DNA from 3 places in the Stenotrophomonas sp. YJH_SMC_119 genome. Region 3 is predicted to be linked to each of the others. Evidence: predicted binding sites of a transcription regulator. Region 3 holds the regulator's gene; each other region holds the start of a gene.
The links. The regulator FliA, encoded in region 3, starts transcription of late flagellar genes. The targets are predictions, from matches to a motif close to TAAAGTTTNNCNNNCNNNGGCCGATAA.
Positions count from the first base shown of each region.

Region 1 (3,271 bases), on a different contig from region 3:
TCCTGCGGACGGTGCAGCGCGCCGAAGTCCTTCTTCCACAGTGTGTAGGCCAGCATCGCGACCAGCAGCACCAGCACCAGTGGGCGCACCGCGTCCTTGGGCAGCAGGCTTACCGCGGTGGCGCCGGCGAAGGAGAAGATGAAGGCCGTGCCGGCCGCGAACAACACCGGCTTCCACGGGAAGCGCACGTTGCGCGCATAGCGCCAGGCGGCCGCACCGGTACCGAACATCGAACTGAACTTGTTGGTACCAAACAGCATCGCCGGCGTCTGCTGCGGCAGCACCGTGAACAGGCCAGGCAGCTGCACCAGCCCACCACCACCGACGGCGGCATCGACCAGCCCGGCGATGAAGGCGATGACCACCAGCCACCACAACTCAGGGGGAACCAGTTCCAGCACGGCGATCAATCGATATGGGGGCGCGACAGCATACGCCTGTCCTGCACTGGTTGACCGGTGCCCCGCGTGGATCCATCCGCACAACCCGGCGACAATGTCCGCATGAGCCGAAAACCCACCGATCCCTGCCCCTGCGGCCTTCCCGCCGAGTACGCCGCCTGCTGTGGCCGTTTCCATGCCGGTGAGGCCGCCCCCGATGCCGAGCGCCTGATGCGATCGCGTTACAGCGCCTATGTGCGGGGGCTGGCGGACTATCTGCGCCAGAGCTGGCATCCGGATACCCGTCCGGCCGAGTTGTCGCTGGATGATGCGCCCGGCCAGCGTACGCATTGGCTGGGCCTGACCGTGCACGAGCACACTGTCACCGGCGCCGACAGCGCCGAAGTGCGCTTCACCGCCCGCTACCGCGTGGGCGGCGGCAGCGCGGTGAAGATGGGCGAGCACAGCCGCTTTCTGCGCGTCGACGGCCGCTGGTACTACCTCGACGCGGTGTGAGCCTCAGCCGCCGCGTGCCGCCAGCACGCGCTGGCCGGCATGCGCGCGGACCTGGTTGCGGCCACCGTCCTTGGCTGCGTACAGCGCCTGGTCGGCGGCCTTGATCACTGCCGCTGGCCGCTCATCCACGCGGCTGTCTGCCAGCCCGATGCTCACCGTCACCTGCACCGTCTGCCCGCTTCCGCCGCGTCCGCGCTGCCGGCGCCCGGTTTCATCGTCGCGGCTGCGCGTGCTCCGGTCGCGCAGCTGCATGCGGGTGTCCTCGATGGTCTGCCGCAGCGCCTCGACTGCATCCACGCAGGCCGCTGCGGGACGATCCAGGAACACCACCGCGAACTCCTCGCCGCCATAGCGGAACGCCCGGCCACCATCGCCCACCCGGTCCAGGCGCGAGGCCACCAGGCGCAGCACATCGTCGCCGGTGTCGTGGCCGTGGGTGTCGTTGAACGACTTGAAGTGGTCCACGTCCACCATCGCGATGCTGTAGGTGCCGCGCGCCCGCTGCAGGGTCTCATTGAAGGCGCGGCGCCCCGGCAGGCCGGTCAGCTCATCGCGGAAGGCCATATGGAAGGACTCCTGCAGCATCGCGCCCAGCATCAGCAGCAGGGCCGCGCTGGCCAGTGCCGGCAGCAGCACCGGCTGCAGGAACACCCGTGGCAGCATCCACCACAGGCACAGCAGGGCCAGCAGCATCGCCGTGTGCAACGGGCGCGGATGCCGCCAGGCCTGCCAGCCCAGCGCGGCGGTTGCCAGAAGGAACAGCAGCGCTGGCAGCTGTGCCAGCGCGTTCCAGTCGGCCGGAATCCAGCTCCAGTGGCGGTTGGACAGCAGATCGTGCATGCCCCGGGGTTGCTGCGTGGCCAGTAGCAGGAAGATCATCAGCGCGGTGCCACTGGCAACACTCCGCAACAGCAGGTCGTGGCGGCGCCGCCCGCGCTCGGGCCACAATGCCAGGCCCGCGAACAGCAAGGGCAACCAGGCCGAAATGGCATGGAAGCGCAGCGGTGTCAGCGCCGTGACGTGGCCGCTGTGCAGGTAGCCGCCCACGTCCTGGTGCAGCAGCGCGAACATGACCGCCACCACCAGCAGCAGGCAGAGCGTACGCACCTGGTGGTAGAGCAGGGCAAGGCCGGCGCCGAGGCAGGCCAGCAGCCAGGGCAGGATGCGTTGGGCCGGACTGGCAACGTCTTCGTTGCCCAGTGCTGCCCACAGCACCACGGCAACCAGCACGGCGGGCAGCACGAACAGGTAATGCGCAGGCTGGCGGAGCGGATGCAGGGGCAAGCAGGAATTCCAGCGCGGTGACGACGCGGCCGCAGCATTGCCGTTAGCGGCGTTCGCACCGGCTTCTTGAATGCGGGATGGTCACGCATGTGAACGCGTTGACGTCGAACGATGACATCGCACTCACCCTGTTGCGCAGATGCTGCCCGGATGGACAGCGTAGCCACCGCCGTCGCTGCCCCGCAGCGCGATCTCGCCCGCCAGTACGCATGTGTGCGGAACCGCAGCATGCACCTGGCAGCCCCCCTCAGCGCCGAAGATGCCATGCTGCAGAGCATGGCCGATGCCAGCCCGAGCAAATGGCACCTGGCCCACACCACCTGGTTCTTCGAACGCTTCGTGCTGGCCGGCTTCCCACCTGCACCGGCGCATGACCCTGCCTGGGACTACCTGTTCAACAGCTACTACAAGAGCCTCGGCCCGGCGCATGCCCGGCCGCAGCGTGGGCTGCTGTCGCGGCCATCGCTGCAGCAGGTGCGCGACTACCGCCAGCAGGTCGATGCACAGGTGCAATCGCGGCTGGCGGCAGGCGACCTTGATGAGCAGGCACTGCAGCACCTGCAGTTGGGCCTGCAGCACGAACAGCAGCACCAGGAACTGCTGCTCACCGACATCAAGCACGCGTTCTGGTGCAATCCGTTGCAGCCGGCCTACCGCGAGGACCTGCAGCCTGCAACCAGCCCTGCCAGTGCGCAGGGCTGGATCGAGTCGCCCGAGCGCATCGTCACCATCGGCGCCGCAGCCTGGCCGCAGCACACCGCCTTCGCCTACGACAACGAATCGCCGGCGCATCGCGTGCTGCTCCCCGCGCACGCACTGGCCGAGCGTCCCGTCAGCAATGCCGAGTACCGCGCTTTCATCGACGCCGGCGGCTACCGCGAACCGCGCTGGTGGCTCAGCGAAGGCTGGGCGCTGCGCGAAGCCGAGAGCTGGCAGCACCCGCTGTACTGGGATGACGCCCTGCAGCGCGAGTACACCCTGGGCGGTTGGCGCGAACTGGATCCGCATGCGCCGGTCTGCCACCTCAGCTACTACGAGGCCGATGCCTGCGCCCGCTGGGCCGGTGCGCGCCTGCCCAGCGAGTTCGAGTG
Region 1 is NZ_JCAFRP010000027.1:551-3,821, forward strand. It holds gene AC5P6S_RS20865 (sulfite exporter TauE/SafE family protein) at 1-401, opposite strand, end outside; gene AC5P6S_RS20870 (YchJ family protein) at 504-896, shown strand; gene AC5P6S_RS20875 (GGDEF domain-containing protein) at 900-2,180, opposite strand; gene egtB (ergothioneine biosynthesis protein EgtB) at 2,331-3,271, shown strand, end outside.
Region 1: AC5P6S_RS20875 (GGDEF domain-containing protein) is a predicted target of FliA. The motif match lies at 2,224-2,250, and genes of this name have one in related genera.

Region 2 (3,271 bases), on a different contig from region 3:
AGCGTGCGCACCTCACTGGCCACCACCGCAAAGCCCCTGCCCTGCTCGCCGGCACGAGCGGCTTCCACTGCAGCGTTAAGCGCCAGGATGTTGGTCTGGAATGCGATGCCATCAATGACCGAAATGATCTCGGCGATCTTCTTCGACGAGGCTTCGATGGCCGACATCGTGGTGACCACCTGGCCGACCACCTCGCCGCCCTGCGACGCGACACCATGCGCGCCGATGGCGAGCTGGTTGGCCTGGCGTGCGTGCTCGGCGTTCTGCTTCACGATGGAGGTTAGCTCCTCCATCGACGCCGCCGTCTCTTCCAGGTTCGCCGCCTGCTGCTCGGTGCGACGCGACAGATCGGTGTTGCCCGACGCGATCTCGCCTGCCGCCAGGTTGATGCTGGACGCGCTGGACTGGATACGGCCGACAATCTGCTTGAGCTGATCGACGGTGGCATTGCAGTCATCGCGCATGCGGGCAAACACGCCGTGGAAGTCGCCCTGCATGCGCACGGTGAGGTCACCGCGCGAGATCGCCTGCAGCAGGGTCGACACCTGCACCAGGTTCTCGTCGGTGGTCTGCATCAGGCGATTGAGCCCGGCCACCATGTCGCGGAAATCATAGGCGAAGCGATCTTCATCGCCGCGCAGGCTGAAGTCGCCGGCGGCTGCGGCCGTCGCCAGGCGGCGGATCTCACCGTTGATCGCCGACAGGCTGGTCTTGGTTTCGTCCATGGCCTGGGTGATTGCGGCCTTCTCGCCCGGCAACGGATCCATGTCCACTGACAGATCACCGCGGGCGTAATGCTTCATTACTTCGATCAGCCGGTTCTGCACCTGCACATGCGAGCCGACCAGCGCATTGGTCTCGTGCACCATGCGCCCGTAGTCGCCAGGAAAAGCACTCTCGTCCATGCGATAGCTGAGGCTGCCCGCGTCGTGCTGGCGGGCCAGCTCGCCCTGCGCCGCCATCACCGACTGCAACTGCGCCTGCATGCGCTGCATCGACCTGAGCAGCTGCGTCACCTCATCGTTGCCGGACGCGTCGATGCTGTTGTCCAGCCGCCCGTTGGCGATGCCGTCGGCCAGCTTCACCGCACCTTCCAGCGGGCGGGTCAGGCTGCGGGTGATGGCCCACGCGGCCAGCGAGCCCAGTAGCAGGCTCAACGCGCCGAACACGATCGACAACGTGCCGGTCCAGGATTCGGTTGAACGGTATTCCTCGCGACTGCGCTCGGTCAGTGTCTCCTGATGCCGCAGCAGGGTCGAGATCGCCTCATTCCATGCGGTGGCCAAGCCGTGCTCGGCGAGCAGTTCCTTGGCCGCGCCGTTGAAATCACCGGCCTTCATGCGCTCGTGCAGATGCTGGGTGGAGGCGTCGGTGGCCTTGCGTGCCGCGTCGATTTTCGCCACCAGGGCATCACCAGTGGCGTCGCGTGGAATCTTGATGTACTTGGCCCAGATACCGTCGTAGGTCTGCGACAGCTCCTGCGCCTTCTGATAATCCTTGTCGAAATCCTCACCGCGCTTGATCACCATCAGCCGGCGATGCATCAGCACCGCGTTGTTGGTATCCAGCATGTCGTTCAACAGCCGCATCTTCACCATGTTGACGTCCACCACTTTCTCGAACTGGGCGGACTTCAGGTGGTTTCCGTACAGCACGAGGCCAACGATGGCCACGATGAACAGCAGCAGCAAACCGAACCCGGCACCCAGCCGGGATCCCACTCGAAGGTTGCGTAAGGCGAGCATCTCAATTCCCTTGATCATGGCCGTATGATCGATGGCGGCGCAGGCAGGGGAAACTTTATGGGTCGATATTATTATATCGATCTAAAACTCTGGAACTGTGCAGACAGGTGTGAAATCAGAAAACCCACGAACGCGTTATATCCATAAGGCATATCGCCATGTGTACCGAGAATGGGATCAGGCCCGGGCCTGCCGCCCCGGCATCCAGCATTACCGAGCAGCAGGCCCCGGGAAGACCAGATCCTTCCCGAGCCTTGCCGCATAGATGCTCTCGAACTGGAAGGAGAGCACAAACCGGAACTCGCACGCCGCAGCGTAACGATTGATGAAGCGGCAGATTTCCTCCCAGGCACTTTCAAACCCGCTCGCGCGGAAATGAAACGAGCCGAGCAGGCCGACCTGCCACTTGGCTTCAATCCCTTCCGCAACGACAGCTTCCGGCGGGTCGACGATGCTGAATCCGAAGCCGGTGTTGGATGCTGGAAGATATCCACGCAGGCCGTCGGCACCGTCGGAGTACGGCCTGGATCGAGTCCAGAGCGCGCAGCACGAAACCCAGATCGGCACCGGCTTCGACTCAAGCAAGCTTCATCAAAGCTCGGTGTCGTTACAAGCCCTGACCCATTCGTCAGGATCATCGGGCGCCACCGACATGAATCGGACTACTACGTCCACTGTTCACGGCCATCTGCGCCGATCCAAACCAGACCCGCCGGAGCATCGGTCAAGAACCAGAGGCCGAATCCATCGATATCATCTTCACCAGGATTTTCGGGCCAAGCGTTTGAGATTAGCGTCAGCTGCTCCCTCCAGTCGCCTTGCAAGAACACCCCGTCCGTTGCAAGCCTCACTTTCCCTTCCCTCAACAAACGACCCATCAACTCGAAGAACGCGTCTTTTCTTTCGGAGATCCCAACACCTCCCATTTCCATCGTCATGTGCTGCCAGACGGCACCCATTGATAACCCAAACGAAGAAGTCACCACTGCACAATGAATCCCGTCTTTCATTTGAACTTCACCTCTACTCGCTTTCCATTATTTATGGATTTATCCTGCACATCAATTGTCCAACTAGCACCAGTCTTCTGCGCGCTCGTTGAAAAATCTCTAAGAGTTATCTTTGCACCAGAGCTCGTGGTTGCCGTATAAAGAAGACCCTTTCCAGGTACGACCTTCGCGACAGGCATGCGATCAGTTCCAGTCAGCTGTCTGAAATACAGCATGACATCGGATGTGCTTGCACCAATATAAACCGGAGCACCCGTACTGACTTGAGCATCGGCCTTCAAGACCTTTGAACCAAGATTAAGCTGAAAATCCTTAGGATCCAATGACTTGCTATTGTATTGGTGTGCGAGGTCATCAATTCGCTTTTGCGAGTACGCCTGAAGAACGGATTCAGGTTGTTTGAGAGACAAATCGGGCAGTTCCCGGCTTGGGCGCCCAGCCATCCATCTGCCCGCCCGCACCACCACTGATGCTGCCGGAGCTGGCCGTATAGTCCATGTGGTTCTGCAGGTCGGT
Region 2 is NZ_JCAFRP010000022.1:40-3,310, reverse strand. It holds gene AC5P6S_RS20290 (methyl-accepting chemotaxis protein) at 1-1,745, opposite strand, end outside; gene AC5P6S_RS20285 (hypothetical protein) at 1,956-2,330, opposite strand; gene AC5P6S_RS20280 (DUF596 domain-containing protein) at 2,411-2,755, opposite strand; gene AC5P6S_RS20275 (hypothetical protein) at 2,752-3,165, opposite strand.
Region 2: AC5P6S_RS20290 (methyl-accepting chemotaxis protein) is a predicted target of FliA. The motif match lies at 1,777-1,803, and genes of this name have one in related genera.

Region 3 (3,271 bases):
CCGACCGGCGCCGGCAAGACCACCACCATCGCCAAGCTGGCCTCGCGCTTCGCCGAGAAGCATGCGCCGCGCGATGTGGCCCTGGTGACCACCGACACCACCCGCATCGGCGCCCGCGAGCAGCTGTACGGCTACGGCCGCCAGCTCGGCATCGCGGTGCACGAGGCCAACAGCGGCACCGACCTGGACCAGCTGCTGGAACGCCTGAAGGACTACAAGCTGGTGCTGATCGACACCGCCGGCCTGGGCCCGCGCGACCGCGCGCTGGCCGCGCAGCTGCAGTGGCTGCGCGCCGCCCGCCAGGTACGCACCCTGCTGGTGCTGCCGGCCAACACCAGCTTCGGCGACATGGACGAGGTGGTCCGCCGCTTCGGCGCCGCCAACCTGCAGGGCCTGGTGCTGAGCAAGCTGGACGAGACCGGCCGCTTCGGCAACGCCCTGTCAGTGGCCGTGGACCACGCCCTCCCGATCACCTGGGTGACCGATGGCCAGGACGTTCCGGAGGACCTGCACCGGGCCAGTGCGGCCAATCTCGTACTTCGCCTTGAAGATTTGCGCCGCGCGGCCGATATGCCCTGCAACCCGGAGTTGAACCATGCCGTCGCGTGAGTACGCCAAGCTGACCAAGACCTTCCCGCTGTCGGCCACCCGCAGCGAGCCGCTCGGCCCTGTGCGCACCATTGCCGTCACTGGCGGCAAGGGCGGCGTGGGCAAGACGAATGTGTCCGCCAACCTGGCGGTGGCACTGGCCGGCATGGGCAAGCGCACGCTGCTGCTGGACGCCGACCTGGGCCTGGCCAACATCGACGTGATCCTGGGGCTGAACCCGACCTTCACGCTGGCCGACCTGGTCGCCGGCCGCTGCTCGCTGGACGACGTCATCGTCGAAGGCCCGAACGGCGTGCTGGTGGTGCCGGCCGCGTCCGGCCGCCGGCACATGGCCGAGCTGGCCCCGGCCGAGCACGTCGGCCTGGTCAACGTGTTCTCCGAGCTGGAACGCGAACTGGACATCATGGTGGTGGACACCGCCGCAGGCATCACCGACGGCGTGCTGACCTTCTGCCAGGCCGCGCAGGACACCGTGGTGGTGGTCTGTGACGAGCCGGCCTCGATCACCGACGCCTACGCGCTGATCAAGGTGCTGTCGCGCGAACGCGGCGTGGACCGCATCCAGGTAGTGGCCAACATGGTGCGCGACCCCAACGAGGGCCGCGTGCTGTACGAAAAGCTGACCCGCGTGTGCGAGAAGTTCCTCGCCGATGTCTCGCTGAACTACCTGGGCTGCGTGCCGCAGGACGACTGGCTGCGCCTGTCGGTGCAGCGCCAGCAGCCGGTGGTGAAGGCCTACCCGTCCAGCCCGGCCGCGCTGGCGATCACCGAGATCGCGCGTCGCACCGCACGCTGGCAGGCGCCGACCGAACCGCGTGGCGGCGTCGAGTTCTTCCTCGAGCGCATCCTCAAGCAGCGCGGGGTGGCCGCATGAAAGGCGCAGCCCAGTACAGGGAAGTCCAGCGCTCGGCGGCCAACGAGGTCATCGCCCAGCATTCGGACCTGGTGCGGCGCATCGCCCACCACCTGGCCGCGCGGTTGCCGGCCAGCGTTGAAGTGGACGACCTGATCCAGGCCGGCATGATGGGCCTGATCGAAGCGTCGCGCAGCTACGACGCCGACCAGGGCGCCTCGTTCGAGACCTATGCCTCGATCCGCATCCGCGGTTCGATGATCGACGAGATCCGCCGTGGCGACTGGGTGCCGCGCTCGGTGCACCGCCGTGCACGCGATGCCGCCGCCACCATCCGCCGCCTGGAACAGAGCAGCGGCCGCGCCGCCAGCGCCACCGAAGTGGCCGCAGCGATGGAGATGCCGCTGCCCGAATACCTGCGGTTGATGGAAGACGCCGCCCGTGGCCAGGTGCTGAGCCTGGAGTCGCGCATCGAGGACCAGGGCGAGCTGGACACCGTCGCCCAGGGCGGCCCGACCCCGCAGCAGGTACTGGAGCGTGGTGAGTTCGGCCGCGAGCTGGGCAAGGCCATCGGCCACCTGCCCGAGCGCGAACAGCTGGTGCTCTCGCTCTACTACGAGCAGGAACTGAACCTGAAGGAGATCGGCGCGGTGCTCGGCGTGAGCGAGTCGCGGGTCTGCCAGATCCACGGCCAGGCGGTGCTGCGCCTGCGTGGCCGGCTCAAGATTTTCGAGGCGGCGGACGCCGGCCTGGAAGAATGAACATGCCCGAGGCGGCTGCCCCCGGCCGCCCGGAATGAACAACAAAGGAACTCTGCTTTGAACAAGAACATGCGCATCCTGATCGTCGATGACTTCTCGACCATGCGTCGGATCGTCAAGAACCTGCTGGGCGATCTGGGCTTCACCAATACCGCCGAAGCCGAGGACGGGCATGCCGCGCTGTCGCTGCTGCAGAGCCAGCCGTTCGATTTCGTGGTCACCGACTGGAACATGCCGGTGATGACCGGCATCGAGCTGCTGAAGGCGATCCGTGCCGATGCCAAGCTGAAGACCCTGCCAGTGCTGATGGTCACCGCCGAAGCCAAGCGCGAACAGATCATCGAAGCCGCCCAGAACGGCGTGAACGGCTACATCATCAAGCCGTTCACTGCGCAGACGCTGGAAGAGAAGCTCGGCAAGATCTTCGAACGCTTGGCGGCCAGCGCCTGATGGATACCACGGTCGACAAGAGCGCCCTCGCCCTGCGCCTGCAGGAAGCCCTGGACGCACTCGAGTCCGGTGACGAGGCCGCCTGGCGGCAGCGCATCGACGGACTGGTCGCGCTGCGAACGCAGCCGATGATGAGCGGCCTCTCGCGGCTGGCCCGCGAGCTGGGGCAGGCACTGGGTGAGCTGCCGACCGTGCCCAGCGAGGCCGGTGAGCTGGACGACGCCTGCGCACGCCTGGACCACGTGGTGGCCATGACCGAACAGGCCACGCACCGTACCCTGGACCTGGCCGAGGAATGCCGCAGCCTGACCGAACAGCTGCGTGCTGAAGGCCTGCAGCCGGGCCAGGACGCGCAGCTCGAGCGCATCCGCCACAACCTGACCGAGATCGCCCTGACCCAGAGCTACCAGGACCTGACCGGGCAGATCATCCGTCGCGTGGTCGGCATCGTCCGCCGCGTGCACGAGGGCTTCGGCGCACTCGGCCTGCCGCCGGAACAGCATCGCACCGACCCGGAACTGGCCGGGCCGGCACTGAAGGGACTGGACCGCCACGCGGTCTCGCAGAACGACGCCGACGACCTGTTGTCGGATCTGGG
Region 3 is NZ_JCAFRP010000020.1:30,625-33,895, forward strand. It holds gene flhF (flagellar biosynthesis GTPase FlhF) at 1-609, shown strand, start outside; gene AC5P6S_RS20065 (MinD/ParA family ATP-binding protein) at 596-1,483, shown strand; gene AC5P6S_RS20070 (RNA polymerase sigma factor FliA) at 1,480-2,223, shown strand; gene cheY (chemotaxis response regulator CheY) at 2,281-2,673, shown strand; gene AC5P6S_RS20080 (protein phosphatase CheZ) at 2,673-3,271, shown strand, end outside.